One region of the Streptomyces sp. V2I9 genome, then DNA from elsewhere that is predicted to be linked to it. Evidence: riboswitches for the same ligand, from Rfam matches in the RefSeq annotation. Region 1 holds a riboswitch; the other holds the start of a gene.

Region 1 (3,378 bases):
CATCGGTTTCACGCCGCTCCGGGCCCACGGGAGCGGCTTCGCCATCCAACCAGCTTATGCGCCGACGGGGGCACCGGCTTGACGTCGCGGTCCGGCGAGGTCAGGCCGACCGAGGCGGCCCGCCGGCCGGTGCCGTGGCGCGGGTCCGCGGTTCAGCCGCCCGCGCGCCGGTGGTTCAGTGGCCCGCGCGCCGGTAGAACGGGCGTACTTTCTCCCGCATCCAGTCACCCACCAGGTCCTGGGCCACGTCGAGCAGGACCAGGTTGACCGGCCAGGGGACCTGGACCCGGCCGAGCGCCCGGCCGATGGCGTCCATGGGGACGCTCTGGCCCGCCCCGTCCCAGCCGGCGAACTCGACGCCGACGAAGAGGACCGGGTCGCCGCCCTCGATGCTGGCCAGCGTCCGGCGGGCGGTGCTGACCACCCCGGTGGCCTCGAACTCCTCGGACACGGCGGAGAGGAAGTCGACCGGGTCCTGCTGCCAGTCCGGCTCGAACAGCCGCACGCGGCCGCCGGAGGCCGGCCCGTCCAGCGCGGTACGGCCGGTCCGGCACAGTTCGGCGACGGCGGGCGGCGGAAGCGGTATGCCGACGGCGCCGCCGGGGTTGACGGCGATGCCGACCTGCGGGGGCAGGCCGCGGGCGAAGTCGCGGGCGGGCGCGACGGCGAAGGACATATGGCTTCCGACGCAGCTGAGGAACTGCGCCTCGGAGCTGAAGACGGGGACGAACGCCGCGCCGTCGATCTCCATCATCGGCAGGTCGAGGTCGGCGCCGGCGGGGCTGCCGCCGTTCGGCAGCGGTACCCAGACGGAACTGCGGCCGAGCACCTCGACGAGGCGGCCGCCCGCGTCCGGGACGCCGAGCGAGGCGCTGAGCACCTCTTCGAGCTCGTTGGCGGGCCACCCCTGCTGGGGGTGTGCCGGTGCGGGTGCCGGAATGTCCACTGCCTCTGCGCCTCTCTCCACCGCCGGGGCCGCCGCGCACGGTGGCCCTGCTCCGGCCAGCACCTTAACCTCAGCGGGCGGCGGAAGCCCCGGCCTCCGTGAAGGCGATCCGGGCGAGCGCCCCCGCCGCCGGGCGGTCCAGCAGCACGGCGGAGGCGCAGCCGGCGGGCAGCAGCCCCTGCTCGGTGTCGCGGAGCAGCCGGGCCACCGCGTGCCGGTGGCGGGCGAAGGCGTAGCCGGAGACGCCGCGCCCGCGCTCGCGCTGCCCCTGCCGCGCGACGTCGGGCGTCACGTCGAGCAGGACGAGGTGGAGGGTGCGGCCCCGGCGCGCGGCGTGCCGGGCGAGCCAGCGGCGTACCCAGGTCTGGGTCCCGCAGTCGTGCACGACGACCGATTCACCGGCGCGCAGGGCACGGCGGAGGCCGAGGTAGTGCGCGGCGCGGACCAGGGGGCGGTAGAGGGCGTAGGGCAGCGCCGCGGGCAGGGCGTCGGCCCAGCTGTCGCGGGTGTTCTGCGAGTCGACGGCGCGGCCCTGCGCGGCCTGGCGGATGAGGGTGGACTTCCCGCTGCCGGGCAGGCCGGAGACCACCACGATGTCGCCAGGCGGGAAATCGAGGGTGTAGGGGACCAGGCCCGCGCGCCCGCGCAGATCCCGTACCACCGGCGCGCCGTCCGGCGGAAGCTCCCGTACGGGTGCGCCGGACTGTGCGGGCAGCGCGCCGTGCGCGACCCCCGCTGTCGGTGCCGACCGCTGTAACGTCATCGCCCATCCCCCTGCCGTCGGGCCGCCCACACCTGTTCCTGAAGTGTAAAGAACTGGCAAGGCGGCACAACCGTCCTCGCCGTCCGGGCAGGCGTCGAGGACCGGCCTCCCGCTCCGCCGGAATGCGTGCGATGATGGCCGCGCCAACTGCATACCGGCCGTTCGAATCCGCGCGGGAGAGTTCCGGCCCCACCGTGGGCCGGGCGCCGAAGGAGCAAGATCCTCCCTTGAATCTCTCAGGCCCCGTACCGCGCGGATGAGGCAGATCTGAAAAGCGGGCCGCTCAGGCGGCTCCACCCAAGGTGCAAGCCGAGCCCCCTGAACAAGGGCGCCCTCCGGGGCACACCCCGTCAGGGGCTGTCGGCGAACCTCTCAGGTTCCGATGACAGATGGGGAGGATTTCCGTCCTGACGTCGTCATGCCCTGGAGCCATGCCCATGAGCACCGCCCCCCGTCTCACCGCCCTCGACGCGCTGCACCGCTCGCTGGGCGCCACCATGACCGACTTCGCGGGCTGGGACATGCCGCTGCGGTACGCGAGCGAGCGCGACGAGCACAACGCCGTCCGCACCCGCGCCGGTCTCTTCGACCTGTCGCACATGGGCGAGATCACCGTCTCCGGGCCGGAGGCCGCCGCCTTCCTGAGCTACGCGCTGGTGGGCAACATCGCCACCATCGGCAGCGGCCGGGCCCGCTACACGATGATCGTCCAGGAGGACGGCGGGATCGTGGACGATTTGATCGTCTACCGCCTGGGCGAAGCCGAGTACATGGTGGTCGCCAACGCGGGCAACGCGCAGATCGTGCTGGACGCGCTGACCGCCCGCGCCGAGGGCTTCGACGCCGAGGTGCGCGACGACCGGGACGCGTACGCGCTGCTCGCGGTGCAGGGCCCCGAGTCGCCCGCCATCATGAAGGCCGTCACCGACGCCGACCTGGACGGGCTGAAGTACTACGCGGGTCTGCCGGGCACGGTCGCCGGGGTCCCGGCCCTCATCGCCCGTACCGGCTACACCGGCGAGGACGGCTTCGAGCTGTTCGTCGCCCCCGAGCACGCCGAGCAGCTGTGGCGGGCGCTGACCGAGGCCGGCGCCCCGCACGGGCTGATCCCCTGCGGCCTCTCCTGCCGGGACACGCTGCGCCTGGAGGCGGGCATGCCGCTGTACGGGCACGAGCTGACGACGGCGCTCACCCCGTTCGACGCGGGCCTGGGCCGGGTCGTGAAGTTCGAGAAGGAGGGCGATTTCGTCGGCCGCGAGGCGCTGAAGGCCGCCGCCGAGCGCGCCGAGACCGCCCCGCCGCGCAAGCTCGTCGGCCTGGTCGCCGAGGGCCGCCGGGTCCCGCGCGCCGGTTTCTCCGTGGTCGCCGACGGCAAGGTGATCGGCGAGGTCACCTCCGGCGCCCCGTCCCCGACCCTGGGCAAGCCGATCGCCATGGCCTATGTGGACGCCGCCTTCGCCGCCCCCGGCACCGGGGGCGTGGGCGTGGACATCCGCGGCACGCACGAGCCGTACGAGGTCGTCGCGCTGCCGTTCTACAAGCGCCAGAAGTGATATCCCGGAGGGGCGGGCGCGTTCTCGGCCGCCCGAGCCCGTCACGGAAGTGACGTACCTCCGTCTCACCCCGTAAGACCACCGTTCATCAGCACTCCCCCGCGTACAGGAGAATT
Region 2 (3,378 bases), 4.5 Mb from region 1:
CACGGGCCTCGCCGACTTCACCCAGGAGGATCTGTTCGCCCAGGCCGCCGACGCGCGGGAACGCGCCCGGCGGGCTCAGGAGGACCAGACGCCGGCCGCGGAGGGCGGCGGGGAGGGGAGCGCCGGGGAGCCCGAGCCGGAGACTCCCGAGCCGCTCGCCGCCCGGCGCTGGTCCGCCGGGCACGACGTGCACCACGAGCAGCACGGACACGGATGGGTGCAGGGGAGCGGGATCGGCCGGGTCACCGTCCGGTTCGAGCAGCCGTGGAGCGCGCCCGGCCGGGTGCTCACCTTCCGCGTCGACGATCCGCTGCTGCTCCCTGCGGACCCGCTGCCCCTCGTCCGCGAGCCGCCCGACTACTCCTCCTGGCCTGCCAGCCTGCCGAAGTCCCGGTCGGAGCCGCCCGCGGGCGGGGTGTCCAGTCCGTAGTGGCGGTAGAGCTGCAGTTCCTGCTCGGGCGAGAGGTGCCTCCCGACCCCGAAGTCCGGCGCGCCCTTGATCAGCGCCCGGTCGAAGGGGACGCGCAGCGCGTCCTCGACGAATTCGCTGGGCTCCAGCGGGACGAAGGCGTCCCTGCTGAACAGTCCGGTGCGCACGGCCGCCCATTCGGGGACGCCCGTCGCGTCGTCGAGATAGACCTCATCCACCGTTCCGATCTTGGCGCCCTTGCGATCGAATGCCTTGCGGCCGATCAGGCGGCGCGGATCGATGTCGGTCTGCACGGTGCCTCCCACTGGTCGCGGCTGCTCAAGGTGGTCCGCGTTGCCCCACCAGCACCACAGAAGTGCAGATTCGCGGTGTCGGCCACTCGAGAGCTCCGGCGCGAAGGCCGCTGGTAGGCTGGCGGTGGCTGCTGACCCCGTGCGGGAGAGTCCTCCGGTGCGGAATCCGGAGGCGCCGAAGGAGCAACTCCTCCCCGGAATCTCTCAGGCTCCCGTACCGCACGGACGAGGTCACTCTGGAAAGCAGGGCGGTTCCGCGCGGGCGCAGGCCCGGACGGATTCGACCCTCACCGACGGTGAAAGTCGGCATGCCCCCGGGCGAGCCGGTGAAGCTCTCAGGTTGAGATGACAGAGGGGGAGGCCGTTCGGGCACCCGCGCCGTGGTGCCCCTCGCAGGTCGTGACAGACCAGGAGGCCTCCACCATGACCCCCCGTCGCACTTCGCTCTCCCAGCTGGAGCAGGGCATTCCGTTCGAGCAGCGCCACATAGGGCCGGACGCCGAGGCGCGGGCGAAGATGCTCGCCCAGGTCGGCTACGGCTCGCTCGACGAGCTCACCGCCGCGGCCGTGCCCGACGTGATCAGGAGCGCGGAGGCCCTGAATCTTCCGTCGGCGCGTACCGAGGCGGAGGTGCTGGCCGAACTGCGTTCGCTGGCCGACCGCAACGAGGTGCTGGCCCCGATGATCGGCCTGGGCTACTACGGCACCTTCACGCCGCCCGTCATCCTGCGCAACGTCATGGAGAACCCCGCGTGGTACACGGCCTACACGCCGTACCAGCCGGAGATCTCCCAGGGCCGCCTGGAGGCCCTGCTGAACTTCCAGACGATGGTCGCCGAGCTCACCGGGCTGCCCACCTCCGGCGCCTCCCTGCTCGACGAGGGCACCGCGGCCGCCGAGGCGATGGCGCTCGCCCGGCGCGTCGGCAAGGTCAAGAGCGGCGTCTTCCTGGTCGACGCCGACACCCTTCCCCAGACCGTCGCGGTGATCGAGACGCGCGCCGAGCCGACCGGCGTCGAGGTCGTCGTCGCCGACCTGAGCGACGGCATCCCCGCCGATATCGCCGAGCGCGGCGTCTTCGGCGTCCTGCTCCAGTACCCGGGCGCCTCCGGAGCCGTCCGGGCCATCGAACCCGTCATCGCGCAGGCCCACGAGCTGGGCGCGATCGTCACCGTCGCCGCCGACCTGCTGGCCCTCACGCTGCTCACCTCGCCCGGCGCGCTCGGCGCCGACATCGCGGTCGGCACCACCCAGCGCTTCGGCGTCCCGATGGGCTTCGGTGGCCCGCACGCCGGCTTCATGGCGGTCCGCGAGAAGTTCGCCCGCTCCCTGCCCGGCCGCCTCGTCGGCGTCTCCGTCGACGCGGACGGCAACAAGGCGTACCGCCTGGCCCTCCAGACCCGCGAGCAGCACATCCGCCGTGAGAAGGCCACCAGCAACATCTGCACCGCGCAGGTGCTCCTCGCCGTGATGGCCGGGATGTACGCGGTCTACCACGGACCGGACGGGCTGCGGACGATCGCCCGGCGCACCCACCGCTACGCCGCGATCCTGGCCGAGGGCCTGCGCGCCTCCGGTGCCGAGGTCGTGCACGGCGCGTTCTTCGACACCCTGACCGTCCGGGCGCCCGGCAAGGCTGCCGGCATCGTCGCCGACGCGCGGGAGCGCGGGGTCAACCTCCGCCTCGTCGACGCCGACCACGTCTCCGTCGCCTGCGACGAGACCACCACCCGCGCGCAGCTCTCCGCCGTCTGGGCCGCCTTCGGCGCCGAGGGCGACATCGAGGCGCTGGACGCCACGGTCGCGGAAGCGCTGCCCGAGGCGCTGCTGCGCACGGACGACTTCCTGACCCACCCGGTCTTCCACCAGCACCGCTCCGAGACCGCGATGCTGCGCTACCTGCGCAAGCTCGCCGACCGCGACTACGCGCTGGACCGCGGCATGATCCCGCTCGGCTCCTGCACCATGAAGCTGAACGCGACCGCCGAGATGGAGTCGATCACCTGGCCCGAGTTCGGCGCGCTGCACCCCTTCGCCCCGGCCGAGCAGGCGCAGGGCTTCCTCACCCTCATCCGCGAGCTGGAGGAGCGCCTGGCGGAGGTCACCGGCTACGACGCGGTGTCCATCCAGCCGAACGCCGGTTCCCAGGGCGAGTTCGCGGGGCTGCTGGCCGTCAGGGCGTACCACCGGGCCAACGGCGACGATCAGCGCACCGTCTGCCTGATCCCGTCGTCCGCGCACGGCACCAACGCCGCCAGCGCGGTCATGGCGGGCATGAAGGTCGTCGTGGTGAAGACCGCCGACGACGGCGAGGTCGACGTCGCGGACCTGCGCGCCAAGATCGAGCAGTACCGCGACGAGCTGGCCGTGCTGATGATCACCTACCCGTCCACGCACGGGGTGTTCGAGGAGCACGTCGCCGACATCTGCGGCGAGGTCCACGACGCGGGCGGCCAGGTCTACGTCGACGGCGCCAACCTCAACGCGCTGGTCGGGCTCGCCAAGCCCGGCAAGTTCGGCGGCGACGTCTCGCACCTGAACCTGCACAAGACCTTCTGCATCCCGCACGGCGGCGGCGGCCCCGGCGTCGGTCCGGTCGGTGTCCGCGCGCACCTCGCGCCGTATCTCCCCAATCACCCCCTCCAGCCGGGCGCG

Evidence for each region. A riboswitch is a leader RNA that binds a small molecule or an ion and turns the genes downstream of it on or off. The one in region 1 is predicted to bind glycine.
Region 2: another riboswitch for glycine. It lies ahead of gcvP (aminomethyl-transferring glycine dehydrogenase); the one in region 1 lies ahead of gcvT (glycine cleavage system aminomethyltransferase GcvT).

Annotation. Positions count from the first base shown of each region.
Region 1 covers NZ_JAUSZJ010000002.1:5,108,576-5,111,953, reverse strand. The annotation lists gene QFZ71_RS22515 (enhanced serine sensitivity protein SseB) at 176-946, opposite strand; gene QFZ71_RS22510 (AAA family ATPase) at 1,017-1,709, opposite strand; glycine riboswitch at 1,873-1,970, shown strand; gene gcvT (glycine cleavage system aminomethyltransferase GcvT) at 2,147-3,262, shown strand.
Region 2 covers NZ_JAUSZJ010000002.1:622,595-625,972, reverse strand. The annotation lists gene QFZ71_RS02800 (DNA polymerase IV) at 1-430, shown strand, start outside; gene QFZ71_RS02795 (PRC-barrel domain-containing protein) at 358-723, opposite strand; glycine riboswitch at 856-953, shown strand; gene gcvP (aminomethyl-transferring glycine dehydrogenase) at 1,147-3,378, shown strand, end outside.